Regions from separate parts of the Terrabacter sp. RAF57 genome, predicted to be linked through region 1. Evidence: riboswitches for the same ligand, from Rfam matches in the RefSeq annotation. Region 1 holds a riboswitch; each other region holds the start of a gene.
The links. A riboswitch is a leader RNA that binds a small molecule or an ion and turns the genes downstream of it on or off. The one in region 1 is predicted to bind cyclic di-AMP.

Region 1 (4,807 bases):
CACGACGGTCACCTTCGAGACGGAGCCTCCCGACGTCGCCGAGATGGAGCGCCGGATCGCCAAGGCGCAGGCGCGGCACGCCTTCCTCGTGCTCGAGGACGCGGGAGAGGTCGTCGGCTACGCGTATGCCGGACCGTTCAAGGAGCGGACGGCGTACCGGTGGTCGTGCGAGGTGTCGGTCTACCTCGCGGGCGATCGGCGGGGTCGCGGCGGTGGGCGGCGGCTCTACGAGGCTCTGCTCGAGCGGCTCACGGCCCGCGGCTACCGGATGGCCGCAGCCGGGATGACCCAGCCCAACGAGGCGAGCGGCCGACTGCACGCGGCGATGGGCTTCGAGCCGGTCGGCACCTACCGCGACATCGGCTGGAAGTTCGGCGCCTCGCACGACGTGGCGTGGGTCCAGCGACCCCTCGGTGACCCGCTCCCGTCCGGGGGCGCCGCCGAGAACCCGCCCGAGCCCACCTGACGGGCCAGCGCCGGTGCCCACCTGACCGGCCTACGCCGATGCCCATCCGACCTGGTCCAGTCGAGTGAGCGCTCCGTCCGAGTCGAGTGAACGCCCCGCCACAGGTGGTCTGTGACGGGGCGCTCACTCGACTGTTACCGGGCGCTCACTCGACGGTGTGATCGGGGAGGGCGGTGGGGTGTCAGGGGAGGGCGGGGTAGTCCGTGTAGCCCTCGGCGCCGCCGCCGTAGAAGGTGGCGGAGTTCGGCTCGTTGAGCGGGGCGCCCTCGCGCCAGCGACGGACGAGGTCCGGGTTGGCGAGGAACTCGCGCCCCACGGCGACGAGGTCACCGAGGTCGCGCTCGAGGATGTCCTCGACGTCGGCCAGCTCGGTGACCTTGCCGAAGCCGGTGTTGAGGATGACCGGGCCGTCGAAACGCTTGCGCAGATCGCGGACGAGGTCGGACTCCGGGTCGCCGAGGATGCTGAGGTAGGCGAGCCCGAGCGGGGCGATGCCCTCGACGAGCGACTCGTAGGTCGCGGCCGTCTCGGCCTCGTCCTCCTCGAGGACGCCCTGGATGTTGTGCGCGGGCGAGATGCGGATGCCGACGCGGTCGGCGCCGATCGCCTCGGCCACGGCCTTCGTGATCTCGACGGTCAGGCGGGCGCGGTTCTCGGGCGAGCCGCCGTAGGAGTCGGTGCGCTCGTTGCTCGACGGCGCGAGGAACTGGTGCGGCAGGTAGCCGTTCGCGGCGTGCACCTCGACGCCGTCGAGCCCGGCCGCGACGGCCTGGCGCGCTGCGTGGACGAACTCCGCCACGAGCGCGGGGATCTCGTCGGTCTCGAGGGCCCGCGGGACGGCATACGCCTGCTGGCCCTTCGGGGTCACGATCTCGCCGGGCGCGGCGATGGCGCTCGGCGCCACGCTCTCGAGGCCGCCCTTGTTGTCGGGGTGGGCGATGCGGCCGGCGTGCATGAGCTGGACGACCACGCGGCCGTCGCCCTCGTGCACGGCATCGGCGACGAGGCGCCAGCCGGCGACCTGCTCGTCGGAGTGCATGCCGGGGGTGTCGAGGTAGCCCTGCCCGACGGCGCTCGGCTGGGTGCCCTCGGTGATGATGAGGCCGGCGCTCGCGCGCTGGCCGTAGTACTCGGCGTTGAGCTCGGTCGGTGCCTGGCCCTCGCCCGCGCGGTTGCGGGTCAGCGGGGCCATGACGAAGCGCTGGGGAAGGTCCCAGCGGCCGATGCGGATGCTCTCGAAGGCCGTGGACACAGGCCTGCTCCTCACGTCTAGGGGACTGTCGGTGGCGGTTGGCGGCCCCCACCGTCGATCGGTGGAGCCTTCAACTACCTAGGCGACAAGGAGGGCAGGCGGTCGATCATTCCCGTGTGTCCAGGGTTGCGCGTGTGGGGGATCCCACGCGGCCGGAGGGTTTCGGGTGGGCATGCCGAAGGGGAGGATGCCCAGGCATCCTCCCCTTCGTACGCGCTCAGCTCGTGGAGAACTCCGCGGTGGTCGTCGCGGAGGTCGTCGAGATGACGACCCGGTGGGTCACGGCGCGTAGATGTACTTCATGCCGGGACCGTCGGTCAGCGTGCGCGTGTTGTAGTTGTACGCACCGGCGAGGGCGTTCATCTCGATGATCGTCACCTCGTTGCCGTTGACCGCGGTCACCCAGGCGACGTGGCCGACGCTCGAGGAGCCGTGGACGCCGGGCTGCATGACGAGGATCGACCGCGTGCGCGGCGTGCCCGTCACGGTGTAGCCGGCGGACGCTGCGCCCGAGGCCCACGCCATGGCGTTGCCGGTCCAGCCACCGGGGTAGTAGCCCTCGGACTGGTACCACTTGTTGAGAGCGCCCCACGTGCACTGGCCCGCGGTGGCCCAGTTGGACGAGGCGCGCACGCCGGACGAGGCGCTCGGTGCTGCGGTGTTGACGCTCGCCTTCGCCGACGACGTGCTCGTCGTCAGGGTGGCGCGGGTCAGGTCGCGGGAGGCGCGCTGGACGGCGACCTTGCGCGAAGCGGCAGTCTGGGCGGCAGTCTGGGCGGCGGCCTTGGCGGCAGCGCGCTCGGTCTTGACCTGGACGTCCTCGATGACCTGCGGCTTGGCCGGCGCGACGCGGTGGGCGACGGCCTTCTGCACGGCGGGGGCGAAGCCGATCTTCGACAGCGCGGTCGACGCGGCCGGGGTGGCAGCCGTGGCCGGACCGACAGCGGCGGGAGCCGCGGTGTCGACACCGGCAGCAGCCGCGACGTCACCCGAGTTGGGCGACAGGGTGTCGGCGCTCGCCGGGTTGGCGAAGGTGGCGACCAGTCCACCGGTGGCGGCGACGACGGCGCCCGCCTTCATGGCCGGCTGAGCCGACTCACGGGCGAGGAGCTTGAGTTCGTTGAGGGGGTTGTGGCGGCCTGGCGCACGATGGCGACCGCGGATGTTCTCAGTGTTCACGCGTGTTACCTCTCCGCGCCTACGAAGTTAGCTGTCGGGTTCGGGCGGAAAGGTGCCCGGGCCACGCCCGCCCCGCGAAGCTCGCGTGGCGGGTGGGTCTTCACCCCAAGGACGTCCGAAGTCGTTGCGTAGGACGTCCGGAGAAACGTGTGGTTCCTCCGCTCCTGTCACAAGGTTCGATCTCTCTCGTCAGGCGGTGACAGGACTAGGCGGTCCACCTCACGAGAGCCCGACCAGGTGGCCGGACTCCCGGAAGACTAGACGAGGCGACTGGCAAATGTCACGCCACGGTAACGACGACGCGCGCCGATCGCCCCTGAATGTCCGAAGTGCCCGTCTATACCAACGCTTTACCTTCAGATGGGTGAGACGTGGATCACATCCGGACGTGGTCCTCGACAAGCCCCCCACGGGTATGCCGCGGGGTCCCTCGTGGGGACCCCGCGGCATACGCCGGACTGGTGTGGCTCGAGCGTGGGTCGGGCCGGGCGCGGTCGTCAGGTGGCGCTCGAGAGGTGGCCGAAGACCACGACGTTGTCGCGGTACTCGTTGCGACTGTCGGTCGGCCCGCCACACGTCACGAGGCGGATCTCGGCCTGGGTGAAGTCGCCCTTGTAGACGAGCTCGGTCGGGAACTGGGACTTCTTGTAGGCCGCGACCTTGTCGACGGTGAAGGTCAGGTGCGACCCGTCTCGCCGCGACACCGTGACGACGTCACCGGCCCTGACCTTGCCCAGCTCGTAGAAGATGCCCGGGACGCCCGAGGGGGTGTCGACGTGTGCGGCGAGGACGGACGGGCCGAGCTGGCCCGGCGTGGGGCCGGCGTCGTAGATCCCGACCTCCTGGGCCGTGCCCGGCACGGAGATCGTGCCATCGGGCTGGATGCCGAGCCGGACGAAGTGCGAGGAGCGCACCCCGATCGACGGAATCTCGATCGACGTCGGCTCGGAAGCCTCGAGGAAGTCACCCATGCCGACGGTGCCCGGCGCGGCGCCGGCCGTCCTGCCCGCCGTCGGTGTCCCACCCTGACCGGGGGACGCCGACGGGCTGGACGAGGACGGGCCGGGCGCCGCGGGGGCGCTGGCCGTGGCGACCCCGCCCGCCGCGGGCTGCGGCGGGCCGGGGGTCCCCGGGCTCCCTCTGAGGCCGACCACGAGCGCGACGATCCCGATGACGACGAGCACGGCCGTGACCGCCAGCGCCGCAGCCACTCCGGCGCTGATGCGCCGGGTGCTGCGGTCGCCGGTGGGCGACGTCGGCGCGGGCGTGGAGCCGGTCGGTGCGCTCATGGTCGGGTCACTCCCGGTCGGTCGTGTCGGTGTCGGTCGTGTCGGTGTCGGTCGTGTCGGTGTCGGTCGCTCAGTGTCGGTCGCTCGATGTCGGCCGCTCGGACTCGGTCGCTCAAGTGCGCGACGTCGGTCTCGGTCGCTCAGGCGCGCGACCGGGCGCGACGGGCGGCGAAGGCGCCGGTCCCGGCCGCGGCGAGCAGGGCGCCAGCACCGACGAGCATGAGGGCCTCGTTCTGGCCACCGCTCTTGAGGCCGTCTGCGGCCTGGCCGCCGCCGGTGTGCATACCGCCGGCCGGGGCGACGCGCAGCGCGCCACACAGGGCCGGGTCGGTGGCCTCGGTCGGGAGCGACGGCATGAGGTCGCTCTTCGTGGCACCGGAGTACTTGCCGTCCTTGTTGTAGTCGACACCGTGGATGACGACGACGGACTGGCCGGCCGAGATCGCCTTGGCGACGTCGCTCGAGACCTTGATGCTGCCGCGCTGGTAGGCGATCTTGCCGCCGGGCGCCGTGCTGAAGCGGTCGATCGCGAGGCCCGACTTCGGGCTCGTGTCGCCGGTCTTCGTCAGCGACACGACGATGTCGCCGTAGGCCGGTCCGCCCTCGGTCGTGTTGAGGTGG
Region 2 (4,807 bases), on a different contig from region 1:
GGCGGTCGTGCCCTCGTAGAGCGTGTCGATCTTCGCGTCGCGGACGTACTGCTCGATCGGGTAGTCCTGCAGGAAGCCCGAGCCGCCGTAGGTCTGGAGCGACTCGGTGCCGAGCAGCACCCAGGCGCGCTCGGAGCCGAGGCCCTTGACGAGGGGCAGCATGAGGTCGCTGATCCGGTTGGCGACCTCGGCCGCCGAGCCCTTCTCGAGCGGCACCGTCGGGTTGCCGCCCTGCGCCTGGTTGACGGCGTCCTGCTGGCTCGCGGTGTAGATGACGAGGGCGCGCAGACCCTCGGCATACGCCTTCTGGAGCATGAGCGAGCGGCGGACGTCGGGGTGGTGCGTGATGGTGACGCGGGGCGCCGCCTTGTCGGTCATCTGCGTCAGGTCGGCGCCCTGGACGCGCTCCTTGGCGTACTCGAGGGCGTTGAGGTAGCCGGTCGAGAGCGTGGCGATCGCCTTGGTGCCGACGAACATCCGGGCGTTCTCGATGACCTTGAACATCTGGGCGATGCCGTCGTGCACGTCGCCGAGCAGGGTGCCGACGGCCGGCTCGTGCTCGCCGAAGGTGACCTCGCACGTGGTGCTGACCTTGAGGCCCATCTTGTGCTCGACGTTGGTGACGTGGGCGCCGTTGCGCTCGCCGAGCTCGCCGGTCTCGAGGTCGACCTGGAACTTCGGCACGATGAAGAGGGAGAGGCCCTTCGTGCCGGGGCCCGCGCCCTCGGGGCGGGCCAGGACGAAGTGGACGACGTTGTCGACCATGTCGGACTCGGCCGAGGTGATGAAGCGCTTGACGCCGGTGATGTGCCACGTGCCGTCGGGCTGCTGGACGGCCTTGGTGCGGCCCGCGCCGACGTCGGAGCCGGCGTCGGGCTCGGTGAGCACCATGGTCGTGTGCCAGGCCTGGTCGACGATGTGCTTGGCGAGCTTCTTCTGGTCGTCGGTGCCGAGGTGCCAGAGGAGGTTGGCGAAGGAGTAGCTTGCCGTGAACATGTGGATCGCGGGGTTGGCGCCGCAGACCATCTCGGCGACCGACCAGCGCAGCGAGGCCGGCACGACCATGCCACCGAGCTCGGCGGGGACGTCGAGGTTGCCCCAGTCGCCGTCGACGTAGGCCTTGAACGACTTCTTGAACGACTCGGGCATCGTCACCGACTGGCTGACCGGGTCGTAGACGGGCGGGTTGCGGTCGCTGTCGAGCAGGCTGCCGGCCAGCTCGTGCTCGGCGAGGCGTGAGACCTCGCGGAGGATGTCCTTGGCGGCGTCGACGTCGACGTCGGCGTAGATGCCGGTGCCGAGGACGTCCTGACGGTTGAAGACCTCGAAGAGGTTGAACTCGAGGTCACGCACATTGCTCTTGTAGTGGCCCATCCGGGGACCCTCCACGTTCTGTTGCTCGTCGTGCGTCCGCGCTGTCGTCGGCGGGCGCGCCAAGTTACTGGCCGGTCACTTCCATGATGCTACTGACCGGTAACGATCGCAAGGGGGAGAGGTCACGGTTCCGCCACGAGCGGCCTCTGAGGGCGTATGCCGCCCGGCCGGCTCGTCGCCGTCATCGCCGGCGCGACCGCACGCCGCCTCGACCGGGTGCTCGACGGCGACGACGAGGACGCGGTCCAGTACGCCCTGGCCCGGGCGACCGGCAACTACCGGCGCGGCAACGAGCGCTGACGGTGGGGGAGCGCCCGCGACCCGTCCCGCGAGGCCCGGCCGGACGGCATACGTGCTCGGACGGCATGTGTGCCCGGACAGCAGAAGGGCCCGGACAGCAGAAGGGCCCGGACAGCAGAAGGGCCCGGACAGCAGAAGGGCCCGGTCACGGAGACCGGGCCCTTCCCATCTGGAGCAGGCGGCACGAATTGCACGTACGTCTTCCTTCTGGAAGAAGGCTGTTCTGCTACTGAACTACGCCTGCGAGGCGTCGCCAACCGTAGCAACAGTCGGGCCGCGACGTCCAAACGGCGCGCTCGGGCGCGCCGCCGGACCGCCCGCTCGGGTCCGGGCCGACGTGCTCGAGGTCAGCCGAGGGTCACGAGCCGTCGCGCAGGCGGCGGGCGAAGGCCGACGACCGCGCCCGCAGCTCCTCGACACGTCGCTCGACGAGGGCGAGCGGGTCGAGGCCGCCCTCCATGCCGTTCGGCGGGCGTCGGACGTGCGTCGAGCAGCTGAAGTCGGCGTGCACGAGGGTGCCGAGGCTGTTGCCCTCGCGGCCGGATGCCCCGGCCCGCCGGGCCACGAAGAGGGCCACCTCGCTCGTCGCGAAGGCGTCCTCGCACCAGGCGCACATCGCGCTCGCCTTGCGCGTGCGCTCGGCGGTCCGGAGGAGGAAGCCGACGGGTTCGTCGTCGACCGGGACGACGGCGTAGGCCCGTTGCGGGTTGCTGCGGTCAACCCAGCCGAGGTAGTCGAGCGTCTCCCAGCGCGGGCCGAGGTCGAGGTCGGCGGGGAGGGTTGCCTGCTTGGCCTCACGCCGGGAGGCGTTGACGAAGGAGGCGCGAATCTCGTTGTCCGTCAATGGTTTCACGGTCTGTTCCTGTCAGTCGGGCAGGACCGGGGTGCCCGGTCAGCCGGGGTGGGGGAGGTGGAGCGGGACCGTGACCGCTGAGCAGGCCATGACGGCCACCCACCTCTCCGCGGGCCTCCCCGCTGACGACTGACGTGCCCCGACGGAGCAGCGTCCATGGTGCGTCACGACGTCCACGGTGGTCCACTGGTTTACCGAGCACCGCAGCGCCGGACTGCGTATGCCGTGGGCTGCCGAGAGCGTCCTCCACGCCACGGTGGCGGATGGAATGTCTGCTTCCACCGCATTTGACTTGTCAACTATTGCCACAATCTGTTCGTCTAGGACCCTTTTCGTGACCTGTCTGTCACCGTCGATGGATGCTCATCGCCCGGGGTCTCCCCCGAGCGGCCCACCGCACGCCGAGTCCTGTCCACCGGTGGGGCAGCAACGCAATAACGGACAGGAGTGGGGGACCCACTTTCGGGCCGGCCAACCGGTCKTTGGGGTGAAGCCGCATCTGCGGCCGGGCATCTTCCGCCCGAACCCGACAGCTCACCTCACAGGCGTGGGAAGGAATCCACCATGCCCACTTCTACCCTTGCACGCCGAATTCCCTTGCAGTCCCTGGCTATCACGCCACTTCTCGCAGCCGCCCTCCTCGTCGGGACGGGTAGCGCGCCGACATCGTCGGTGACGCACCAGGCTGCCTCTCGAGCGGGAACCGCTCCGGTCACGATCAAGGCCAGACCGGTCGCCTACGTCTCGGCCGCCACGCGCGCTGCGCGCGGCAGGACCGCCGTCAGGGTCGCTGCCGCACAGCAGGGCGATCCCTACCGCTACGGGGCTGCGGGCCCGTCGGCGTTCGACTGCTCCGGCCTCGTCTACTACACCTACCGCACCCGTCTCGGCGTCGGCGTCCCGCGCACCGCCAACGCCCAACGACTCGCCAGCGTCCGCATCAGCAAGGCGAACGTCCAGCAGGGCGACCTCATCTTCTTCATGTCCGGAGGCCGCGCGTACCACGTCGGCATCTACGCCGGCTACGGCAAGGTCTGGCACGCACCCAGACCCGGCCAGCGCGTCCAGCTCTCGAGGATCTGGACGACGAGCTGGGTCGCAGGCCGCATGCCCTGACCCGGATCGGTCCCGGGGGTCCGTGTCGACCCTCGGGGCCGTGTCACCGGGCGGTGCCCACCTCTCGGTGGTTCGACTCGTCGTGCGCGGAGCGAGCGACGGGAATCGAACCCGCGTATCCAGCTTGGGAAGCTGGCGCTCTACCATTGAGCTACGCTCGCACGGGCCGCCCGGAGGTGCCCCGCGAAGGGTCCGCAAGGCGGCACGCGGCGTCAGTGTAGCCGACACCGCGCCAGTGTCAGGAACGCGACCCCAGGGGCCGAAACCGTCATGGATCTCGCCAAGCAGACCGCCTTCGTCGACCACGTCCGCGAGCGCGGCGGTGCGAGTGCCCAGGTGGCCGTCACCCTCGAGCAGTTCTTCGAGGGCAACGACTGCGAGTGGTGCATCGCGCCGAACCGTCCCGAGGACGTGCCGCTCGACACCGTGCGCCGGGTGCTCTTCGAGCTGCGCGAGCACCCGGAGGTGCACGACGTGCGGGTGGAGCTCGACGTCCTCGAGTTCCAGGACTTCCCCGACGACGAATGGCCCTACGCGAGTGGGGTGGCCGTCATCACGACCCTGCTCCCCGAGGAGGTCGACGCGATGACGATCGATGCCGACACCGAGTCGAGCGGCGGCCCCGCCGCGAGCGCGCAGTGGCTCGTCGACGGGCCGGTCGTGCCCGACGGCCACCACTACGTCGGCGTGTGGTGGGACTGATGGCTGCCGACGGCGGCCCGATCGTCACGGGAGAGCTCGAGCAGGTCACCGACGCCGTCTGCTACCACGGCGAGGGGCCCGTGTGGTCGCCGACGTGGGGTGGGCTGCGCTGGGTCGACCTTCTCGCCGGTGACGTCCTGACCCTGCGCGCCGACGGCTCCGTCGACCGCCTGCACGTCGGCGACGTCGCCGCCTTCGTGCGGCCACGCAGGTCCGGGGGCTGGGTGGTCGCGACCGAGCGCGGTCTGGCGCTCGCGGACGAGCCGGACGGCACACCCACCCCGTGGTTCGACCTCTGGGACGACCCGACGGTCCGGATGAACGAGGGCGGCGTCGACGGCGAGGGCCGCCTGTGGGCGGGGACGATGGGCTACGACCGCGTGCCCGGCAGCGCGCGGCTCCTCCGAGTCGACGGCAACGGCGACGTCACGACCCTGCTGCCCGACGTGACGATCTCCAACG
Region 3 (4,807 bases), on a different contig from region 1:
TGCGCCACGTGCCGATCGTCGACGCCGACGGCAAGCTCGCCGCGATCGTCAGCATCGGCGACATCGTCAAGCACCGGCTCTCCGAGCTCCAGTCCGAGCGCGACCAGCTGCGCGACTACATCAGCAGCTGACGCTCCGGAGAAACTGGACAGAACCGACGAACCAGGACACTCCGAGGCTCGCTGCCGCAGGGTTCCTGCCGTGGCGCCCCCGTCGCATACCGTAGGGGTATGACTGCGTACGACCGGACCGAGCGGGTGCCCAACCCGCGGCCCGGCGCGCGCACCGGTGGCGTGCCCGTGGCAGCGCGCCCCGGCGGGCCGGGGTCCCCGCAGCGGATCGGCCCATACCGTCTCATCGAGGAGATCGGCGAGGGCGGCATGGGCGTGGTCCACCTCGCCCTCGACCCGCGCGGCCGTGCCGTCGCGATCAAGGTCCTGCGCGCCCACGTCGCGCACGACGCCGACGCCCGGCAGCGACTGTCCCGTGAGGTCGACACCCTCTCGCGCGTCCGCGACGCGCGGGTCGCGAGCGTCATCGACGCCGACGTCATGGCGCCCCGCCCCTACATCGTGACCCGCTACGTGCCCGGCCCGGCCCTCGACGAGGTCGTCGAGGACCACGGCCCGCTGGCCCCGGCGGACCTGCTTCGCCTGGCCCGCGGGATCGCCGAGGCGATCCGCGCCATCCACGCGTGCGGGGTCGTCCACCGCGACATCAAGCCGGGCAACGTCCTCATCGAGGACGGCGACCCGGTCCTCATCGACTTCGGCATCGCGCACCTGCAGGACGACGTGCGCCACACCGTCGGCGGGCTCGTCATGGGCACGCCCGGCTACCTCTCGCCCGAGCTCGTCGAGGGTGCCGCCATCACCGACGCCACCGACTGGTGGGGCTGGGCCGCCACGATCACGTATGCCGCGTCGGGCCGTCCGCCCTTCGGCCGCGCCCGCATGGACGCCGTGCTCACCCGCGTCCGGGCTGGTGACGTCGACCTCGAGGGGGTCGACCCGCGCCTCGTGCCGCTGCTGCGCGCGTCCCTCTCTCCCGATCCGCGGCTTCGCCCCCACGCCGACGAGGTCATCGCGGCGCTCGAGCTCTACGCCGCCGGCCGCGCGGCGACGGTGCCGACGCCGAGCGGCAACCCGTGGGACGACGGCCGCGTCAGCGCGACCCCCGGAGACACCCAGGTCGTGCAGCACGGCAGCACCGCCGTCATGCCGCCCGTCGGCACAGCAGGCACGGCAGGCGCGGTGGGCGCGGTGGGCGCTGGCGCGGCCGCGGCGAACCCGGTGCGGTGGGCCCCGCCCCCGACCGGTCCGCGGTCGTCCGACCCCGGCCCGGCGGCATACGACCACGGCTGGGACGACGAGCCCGCGTCGCCGGACGACTGGGGCGGCGCCCAGGCCTACGATGCCCGGCACGGGCGCGGCGGGCAGGACGTCGAGCCGGCTCCGCAGGACGGCTACTGGCCCGACGACGAGTGGGACGAGGACGACGAGCCCGCCCAGCGCGAGGGCGACCCGCGCATCGGACTGCCGATGCGCACCGGACTGCTCGCCGCTGTCGCGATCGCCTGGGTCGGTGCCCTCATGGCGTGGCCGGGCATCGCCCTCGTCGTGCTCGTCGTCCTGTCGGCGCTCGCCCGGGCCACCGACCGCTCGGTCACGGCGCTCGTGATGCGCCGCTACGACTTCGGCCGCCGGCGCAGCGACGTGCCCTTCGCCGTCGTGTCGAGCCCGTGGCACCTCGTCGTCGGCATCATCGCAACCGCGGTCGGGCTGCTCCTGCCCGTGGCGGTGGCGCTCGCCGGCGTCTTCGCGGCCGCCCTGCTCCTCGCCGGCACGCAAGGGACCGACCTCGGCCCGGGCACACCGATCACGCTCGCGATCGGCGGTGTCCTCGGCCTGCTCATGCTGTGGTGGGGCCCCGGCGGCGCCTCGCTGCGACGCGGTTCGCGCTCGATGGCGCGGCGCCTCGTGCCAGCCGGCCTGGCCGCGCAGATCGTGTCCGGGCTGCTCGCCGTCTTCGGCGTCGCGGCTGCGCTCGTGGCCCTGCAGCACGGGTCGAGCCTCACGTGGGACCCGTTCACGACGAACCCGTTCGGGAAGTGACGGCTCGGCGCGAGACGGTTGAGCGTGCGGGGCGGGGCCTGTGGGGCGCCCGGGCGGCCCCTGTGCGAGGCCTGTGTGCATAGCGGATCGACCTGCATCTGGGGCTGAAAAAAAGATCACGGAAGTGTCTCGACGTGCCTTGTGCGCTGCGGAAACGTCCCGTACCGTCAGTGCTCGGCGGCCTCGACTTTCGGGTCGAACGGGAGCAGCACGACTCGGTTCCCGGGTCGCTTCGTCGCGTCCGGCTCCACACGAACGCTCCCACAACTTCACATGGACACCCATTTATCCGTTCCCTGAGCGCGCCGAGCCTCGCCAGCCAGGGATGTAGCCCACACCCGTGGGCCGGGCGAGGACGGGGGACCCAGTGTGGCCAGTGAGTGCATGTGTGTCGAAGCGCATGTCAAGAGGACGAGATCTGGTCTCGGGGTGAAGTCGCATCCGCGACGGGGCACCTGACGCCCCAACCCGACAGCTAACCCCGCAGGCGCGCGTCAGGAAGGATCACCCATGCAGTACATGTCCAAGCATGCTGCGGCCAAGAAGATCTCGGTCAAGCAGCGCATCGCGGGAGTCGGAATCGCTGGAGCCGCCACCATCGTCGGTGGCATCGCCGCGGGCGGGTCGGCCAAGGCCGCCTCGGTCTGGGATCGCGTCGCCCAGTGCGAGTCGAGCGGCAACTGGCACATCAACACCGGCAACGGCTACTACGGCGGCCTCCAGTTCGTGCAGAGCACGTGGCGTGGCTACGGCGGCACGGCCTTCGCGTCGCGCGCCGACCTCGCCACGCGGGCCGAGCAGATCGCCATCGCGCAGCGCGTGCTCGCCTCCCAGGGCCCCGGCGCCTGGCCGGTGTGCTCGCAGCGGGCCGGCCTGACGCGGGCCAACGGTGGCGCGACGACGACCCCGGTCTCGCGGTCGACCGTCCGCAAGCCCGTGACGACGAAGAAGGTCGTCAAGAAGAAGACGTACGCGACGAAGCCCACGGTCAAGAACACCGCCAAGGGCGCCAAGGTCACCGTGCACAGCGGCGACACCCTCGGCAAGATCGCCGCGCGCTACCACGTGGCCGGCGGCTGGAAGGCCCTCTGGAAGGCCAACGGCGCCCGGGTCACCAACCCGAACCTCATCTTCGTGGGTCAGACTCTGCGACTCCCGTGAGTTCCTGATACAACTGAGCCGGACGGCCTCGCGCGACCAACCCCTGGGTTGCGCGGGGCCGTCCTTCTCATGTCCGGCGTCGGTTCGCGCCCGGTGTTTGGGCGTATGCCGTCCGGCTCGGTTACGCTTTCGCCCGTCCGCGGCGCTCGCGCCGAGACGTGCTGGCGTGGCGCAATTGGTAGCGCACCTGTCTTGTAAACAGGCGGTTAGGGGTTCGAGTCCCCTCGCCAGCTCTCCGCTCAACGGGGTCGATAGTGACCCTGACCTGCGGTTTCGCGGTCGTGGAGCGAGCTGGATGCTGTGGGCACGAGTGGGGGCAACGACTCTGACTCCAGCGTGACCGGCTCACAACCCCACACCGGCTCTTCGGAGAAGCCTCTTCCCGGACCGGTCACCAACCAGCGTAGAACCCCGGCCCTTGCCAAGTCTTGGCCTAAAGGGGTGCCATGAGCGTGCGTCCTGAGCGGCTGGTTCCGGGGACTTATCTGGCTAAGGACCAGCTTGGCCTTTGAGCGTGGTTCAGCTGTTGGCCGGGACGTCTTGCACGGTGCGTTGTGGGCGGCGGGCCGGATCATCGCGCTCGAGACCGGCCCCAGGTTCCGGTTCAGTCGCACCGAGAGACCGTTCTCGTCACGAGCTCACCCGAAGGCCCGCGCCCAGTTCTTCGAGGGCGACCTCTGACCTGGCGGTCCAAGGGCCGGCTCAGCCCCATGTGAAGCCGGCCCCTGGACCCATGGGGACGTACTCCTTGCCGCACCGGGCGCAGGCGCGATACAGCTTGCCGTCCGACGTATAGGTCGTCGCCCACACGTGGCGGGTGTTGATACGGCAGCCGAGGGGTAGGTGGACGGCCGGCTCCGGCTGCGGTCCGCCGTCCGTCAGGACGGCGTGCATCGTCGAGGCCGATGCGGCGACCCCGACCGCATACCGCCACGCGGCCAGGCGGCCGAGCCCGTGCATCTCGGCGATCAGCTCATCGTGGTAACGATCGCGGGTCTCGGAGGGGACGCCCACGGTGGCCCGCTCCATCGCCGACGCCGCGAAGCGGACCGACGCCCTCTGAATCTTCCTTCTCATGACAAGCCCTCCTGCGGTATCGGAGCGAAGCCAGTTCGCGGCCGGCGCGCGGAGGCCAAGGCCCTCCCCGCCTGCGTGGCACCTGACTCCGTGAGCCGGTAGTACCTGCGCGCCGGTCGGCCCTCCCTGCTCGGGTCGATGTCCTCCCACCGGGACTCCAGCCAGCCGACTCTTTCCAGGCGGGCCAGGATGGGGTGGACCGTGCCACTCGGCAGTCCGGCGAGCCGGCCGATCTGCGACCCGTACCAGTCGGCCGCCAGGTCGCTGAAGAGGACATCGAGGACCGACCGGGTTGCCATGGTCATCCGTGGTGGCATGGTCGTACTCTACCTAGGGCCGACAGCCTGGCACAAGAGTCCGACGCCGGCACGCAGCGGCGCGCGCCGAGGTGCGGGTCGACCGGCCAGTCAAGACCTGGATCGAGATCGCGTGGCGACACCGGACTGCGTCAGCGA
Region 4 (4,807 bases), on a different contig from region 1:
CGCAGCGTGGCGTCCGTGCTCCTCCAGCACCGGCACGTCCTCCTGACGCTCGGCACCGGTGCCATGTGCGTGGCCGGGGCGCGCGCCATCCGCGAGGCCCTCGTGCCGCTGTGGGCCGAGTCGGTCGGCTTCTCCCCGGCGCAGACGTCGCTCGTCTTCGGGGTCGCCGGGGCGCTCGACATGGCCCTCTTCTACCCCTCGGGCTGGCTCATGGACCGCCACGGCCGGGTCGCGGCCGCCGTGCCCAGCATGCTCGTGCTCGGCCTCGGCATGATGCTGCTCCCGCTCGCCACGAGCCTCGTCGCCGTGACGGCCGCGGCGACCGTGCTCGGTCTCGGCAACGGCCTCGGGGCGGGGCTCATCATGACCCTCGGCGCCGACGCCTCGCCCGCGGACGGACGGGCGCAGTTCCTCGGCGGTTGGCGGCTCTGCGCGGACGTGGGAAGGGCAGCGGGCCCGCTGGCGTTGTCAGGGCTGAGCGCCATCATGTCGCTCGGCGCCTCCTCCGTCGTGCTCGGCGTGGGTGCCGTGGTCGGGGCGGGCTGGCTGCGCATCTGGGTGCCACGGCACGACCCGACCCGACGCGCGAGGACCGGGCCGACGCCCGGGCCACTCACGGGCGGTCCCTGACCGCTCTCCGATTCTGAGAAGGTATGACCGTGACGGACCTGATCGACACCACCGAGATGTACCTGCGCACCATCTTCGAGCTCGAGGAGGAGGGCATCGTGCCCCTCCGCGCGCGCATCGCCGAGCGTCTCGGCCACTCGGGCCCCACCGTGTCGCAGACCGTCGCCCGCATGGAGCGCGACGGGCTCGTCGCGGTCTCGGGCGACCGTCACCTCGAGCTGTCCGACCACGGCCGGCTGCTCGCGACCCGCGTCATGCGCAAGCACCGCCTCGCCGAGCGGCTGCTCGTCGACGTCATCGGCCTCGAGTGGGAGTACGCCCACGACGAGGCCTGCCGCTGGGAGCACGTCATGTCCGAGAAGGTCGAGCGCAAGATCCTCGGCCTCATCGGCGAGGGGCTCGAGTCGCCCTACGGCAACCCCATCCCCGGTCTCGAGGAGCTCGGGGTGCGCCAGGACGAGGACTTCCTCACCGGCCTAAGCACCCTGACCGCCGCCGTGGGGGTCGCGCCGACGGTGGTGACGATCCGTCGCATCGGTGAGCCCGTCCAGGTCGACCCGGAGGCGCTCGCGCTGCTGACGAGTGCCGGCGTCGTGCCCGGCGCCCGCGTCGAAGTCGTCCGTGACGGCGGCCGGGTCGTCGCCGTCCGCGAGGGCAGCGAGCCGTCCACGGGCGTCTCCCTGCCCGACGACGTGGCCGTCCACGTCTTCTGCCAGGCCGCCTGAACACGCCGTATCCGGCAGGGTTTGCCCCGGTTTGCCGGGTCGTTTTGGCAGGCCTTGCCACACCTCGTCCGGCCCCTTCCGGAGGTCGCTGAAATTTCTTTGACTTCCGGGAACTCGAAGGTGACAAGGCACTCCTACTTGGGTACGGTGGGCGAACTTGCTCTCCCCGTCGAGTGAGTGCCCCGGGTCGGACCGCCTAGTCCTGCCATCGACCTGAGGCTCAGTACGAACCGCATGGCAGGAGCGGGGGAACCACTTTCTCCGGGCGTCGAGAGACGCCCTCGGGGTGAAGCCCTCCGTGGACCGAGACCGGTCCGAGCGAAGGCCGGGCAGTACCTCCAGCCCGAACCCGACAGCTCACCTCGTAGGCGTCGAGAGGTCAAACGTGGCTCAGAACGTTCCCGGGCGCCACCGCGCCCCCGGTCGCTTCAACGCGATCTCGGAGCTCAAGACGATCGCCAAGGAGTCGGCCCAGCCCGCCGTGAAGGGTGCCGCCATCGTCGCGGCCTCGGGTGGTCTCGTCGCTTCGTTCGCCGGCACCGCGAACGCCGCTGACGGCTCCGCCAGCACGGTCGCCGGTCCCGCGGCCGTCGGCCCCGCCGTCGGCACGCTCAAGGCCGGCAACGCCCTGTCGGCGATCGGCTACGCCAAGCCCGCCCTCAAGCAGGCCTCGGTCAAGCCGGTCGTCATCGAGGACGTCCAGGTCAAGTCCGAGCGCGCCGCGAAGAAGGCCGCCGAGAAGGCCGCCGCCGAGCGTGAGGTGACCCAGCAGCGCGCGTCGCGCTCCGGCTCGACCACCCGGGTCGCCCTCAACGTCGCGCCCAACCCCAGCGCCACCGGCATCATCGGCATCGCCCAGTCGTACTTCGGCGTTCCCTACGTCTACGGCGGCACGACGCCCTCCGGCTTCGACTGCTCCGGCTTCACGTCCTACGTCTACCGCCAGGCCGGCATCTCGATCCCGCGCACCGCGTCCGCGCAGGCCGCGGCCTCGACCCCGGTCAGCAACCCGCGCCCCGGCGACCTCGTCTTCTTCGGCTCGCCGATCTACCACGTGGGCATCTACGTCAGCCCGGGCCGCATGATCGACGCCCAGCGTCCCGGCACCGTCATCGGCAACCACTCCATCTGGACGACGCCGTCGATGTACGGCCGCATCTGAGCGGTCACCTCTCACGCCACACGCTGCGCCCCCACCGGATCCGGTGGGGGCGCAGCGCTTTCCGGCCCTGTCGGCCACCGTGGTTGACTGAGTCGATGACCGATCAGCCTGCTGCCGAGTCCACGACCATGATCGAGCTCGACCTCTGGAGCGACCTGGTCTGCCCTTACTCGTGGGTCGCCAAGCGCCGTGTCGAGGCTGCCGTCGCCGCCTTCGAGCGGCCGCACGACGTCACGGTGCGCCTGCGCTCCTTCGAGCTCGACCCGGACGTCCCGGTCGGTGGCTCCGTGCCCGTCAGCGACCACCTCTCGGTGCGCCACGGCGGCGACGCGGGCGCTGGCCGGCTCATGAACGCCAAGGCCAGCGAGGTGGCCGAGGCCGACGACCTCGTCTTCGACTGGGACCGCGCGGTGCGCGCCAACACCTTCGACGCGCACCGGCTCTGCGCCCTCGCCGGCGAGATGGGAGGCCCCGCGCTGCGCTCCGCGGCGGTCGAGCGCTTCCACTCCGCGCACTTCGGCGAGGGCCTCGCCATCGACGACCGTGAGGTCCTGCAGCGCCTCGCCGGCGAGTGCGGTCTCGACGAGCGGCGGGTGTCGGCCGTGCTCGCCTCCGACGAGTACGCCGAGCAGGTGCGTGAGGACGAGCAGCAGGCGCGCTCCATGGGCGTGATGTCGACGCCGTTCGTCGTCGCCAACGGGTATGCCGCCGTGACCGGAGCGCACCCGGTCGAGGACTACCTCGCGCTGCTGCGCGGGGTGGCCACGCAGACCCTCTGAGCGCGGACTCGCAGGCAGGGTGCCCGGCCCGACGGGCCGGGCGGACGGCATACGCCCTCGGTCAGGAGGGCTGGTCCGCGGCCGGGCGGCCGAAGGAGACCGCGTCGTCCACGGCGGGTGGGGCGTCGGCGCGCAGCTGGTGGTCGGGGAGCGGGCCGAGGGCGTCGTTGACGGTCGAGAAGGCCCGGCGCAGCGCGACGAAGACCGTGATCGCGAAGATCTGCCGGTCGTCGAAGCCGGCGGCGCGCAAGGGCTCGAGGTCGGCAGGGGTGGTGGCGTTCGGGGTGCTCGCCACGGTCCGGGCCCAGGTCGCCAGGGCGGCGTCGGCGGCGTCGAGGGGCTCGTCGTCTCCGCGGAGCACGGCGCCTGCGACCTCCTCGCCGGCAGCGGTGGCGAGGCGGCCACCCCACGCGAGCGCGCAGTAGGAGTCGCCGATGGTCGAGGCGGTCGCGGCGATGAGGATGCCGCGCTGCCGGAAGCTCAGGCCGGCGACGGAGACCATGTCGGCCAGGAGCGCGAAGAGCGTGTCGTGGGCCGCTGGCGACTGCGCCCAGACGCGGCTGAGGTTCATGACGTAGCCGTGGTCGGTGACGTCGCTCGCGAAGTAGGCCTCGAGCTCCGGTGTCAGAGCCGGTTCGCTGAGGAAGCCGTGGCTCGGGTCGGTCGCCGTCATGTGCTGCTCCTGGGGTGACGGGTCGTGGAGTCTCTATGGTCGCACGCAGGTCCGGGTCGGATCCGGCTCTTGGGCAAGCCCGCCCGGGCGTCGGTAGGTGTGTCGCAAACGCACGCAAATCACCCGGCACGCCGCCAACCCTGTACATCCGAGGGCATGTCGCGCCATGATTCGGTCCCTCGCGCGTCTCCAGGGGAAGGATGCGTGAGGTGCGTTGCTGACGCGCCGACAGGCCGGGGACGGGACCCGGCGCCCGGTCACGCACCCTGCTGGAGCTTGGGTCGAGACAGCCGACGAGACGTCGGGGTACGGGTGGGGGACAGAAGAACGTGGAGCGGGCGCACGACGAGCACGGCGGCGAGTCCGTGGCTGGGGCGGACGAGGGCGTACGCGTCGACGGACCCGAGAGCGACGCGGCGCTCGTCGACCGGGTTCGGGCGGGCGACGCCGCCGCCTACTCCGTGCTGTGGTCGCGGCACGAGCCCGCGGCCCGACGGCTCGCCTCCCGGGTCGCGTCGCCGAGCGACGTCGACGACCTCGTCAGCGAGAGCTTCACCCGCACCCTCGATGCCCTCCGTGGTGGGGGCGGGCCCGACACCGCCTTCCGGCCCTACCTGTTCAGCACGCTGCGCCGGGCCAACATCGACGTGGCGCGGCGCTACACGAACCGGGTCGTGCTGACCGACGACGAGACGACCGTCGACACCCGCGCGGCTGCCTCGGCGGAGGACGAGGCCGTCGACGCCGAGGAGCGCGACGCCGTCTGGGCGGCCTGGCGTTCGCTGCCCGACGAGTCCCGGTCGCTGCTCTGGCGTCTGGTCGTGCACGAGGAGAAGCC

Region 2: another riboswitch for cyclic di-AMP. It lies ahead of AB4Y83_RS16065 (C40 family peptidase); the one in region 1 lies ahead of AB4Y83_RS01215 (CHAP domain-containing protein).
Region 3: another riboswitch for cyclic di-AMP. It lies ahead of AB4Y83_RS19650 (transglycosylase family protein); the one in region 1 lies ahead of AB4Y83_RS01215 (CHAP domain-containing protein).
Region 4: another riboswitch for cyclic di-AMP. It lies ahead of AB4Y83_RS21830 (C40 family peptidase); the one in region 1 lies ahead of AB4Y83_RS01215 (CHAP domain-containing protein).

The regions. Positions count from the first base shown of each region.
Region 1 is NZ_JBFRDT010000001.1:255,700-260,506, forward strand. It holds gene AB4Y83_RS01205 (GNAT family N-acetyltransferase) at 1-466, shown strand, start outside; gene AB4Y83_RS01210 (alkene reductase) at 648-1,718, opposite strand; gene AB4Y83_RS01215 (CHAP domain-containing protein) at 1,998-2,897, opposite strand; cyclic di-AMP (ydaO/yuaA leader) riboswitch at 2,902-3,089, opposite strand; gene AB4Y83_RS01220 (sortase domain-containing protein) at 3,395-4,186, opposite strand; gene AB4Y83_RS01225 (hypothetical protein) at 4,327-4,807, opposite strand, start outside.
Region 2 is NZ_JBFRDT010000014.1:20,096-24,902, forward strand. It holds gene AB4Y83_RS16045 (acyl-CoA dehydrogenase) at 1-1,374, opposite strand, end outside; gene AB4Y83_RS16050 (hypothetical protein) at 1,531-1,674, shown strand; tRNA gene AB4Y83_RS16055 (tRNA-Gly) at 1,845-1,918, opposite strand; gene AB4Y83_RS16060 (FBP domain-containing protein) at 2,033-2,527, opposite strand; cyclic di-AMP (ydaO/yuaA leader) riboswitch at 2,948-3,090, shown strand; gene AB4Y83_RS16065 (C40 family peptidase) at 3,125-3,643, shown strand; tRNA gene AB4Y83_RS16070 (tRNA-Gly) at 3,734-3,804, opposite strand; gene AB4Y83_RS16075 (hypothetical protein) at 3,914-4,345, shown strand; gene AB4Y83_RS16080 (SMP-30/gluconolactonase/LRE family protein) at 4,345-4,807, shown strand, end outside.
Region 3 is NZ_JBFRDT010000022.1:84,293-89,099, forward strand. It holds gene AB4Y83_RS19640 (CBS domain-containing protein) at 1-131, shown strand, start outside; gene AB4Y83_RS19645 (protein kinase domain-containing protein) at 231-2,114, shown strand; cyclic di-AMP (ydaO/yuaA leader) riboswitch at 2,434-2,621, shown strand; gene AB4Y83_RS19650 (transglycosylase family protein) at 2,625-3,275, shown strand; tRNA gene AB4Y83_RS19655 (tRNA-Thr) at 3,436-3,508, shown strand; gene AB4Y83_RS19660 (hypothetical protein) at 3,978-4,352, opposite strand; gene AB4Y83_RS19665 (PadR family transcriptional regulator) at 4,349-4,669, opposite strand.
Region 4 is NZ_JBFRDT010000034.1:2,357-7,163, forward strand. It holds gene AB4Y83_RS21820 (MFS transporter) at 1-630, shown strand, start outside; gene AB4Y83_RS21825 (iron dependent repressor, metal binding and dimerization domain protein) at 660-1,355, shown strand; cyclic di-AMP (ydaO/yuaA leader) riboswitch at 1,563-1,738, shown strand; gene AB4Y83_RS21830 (C40 family peptidase) at 1,741-2,517, shown strand; gene AB4Y83_RS21835 (DsbA family oxidoreductase) at 2,613-3,296, shown strand; gene AB4Y83_RS21840 (hypothetical protein) at 3,358-3,969, opposite strand; gene AB4Y83_RS21845 (sigma-70 family RNA polymerase sigma factor) at 4,299-4,807, shown strand, end outside.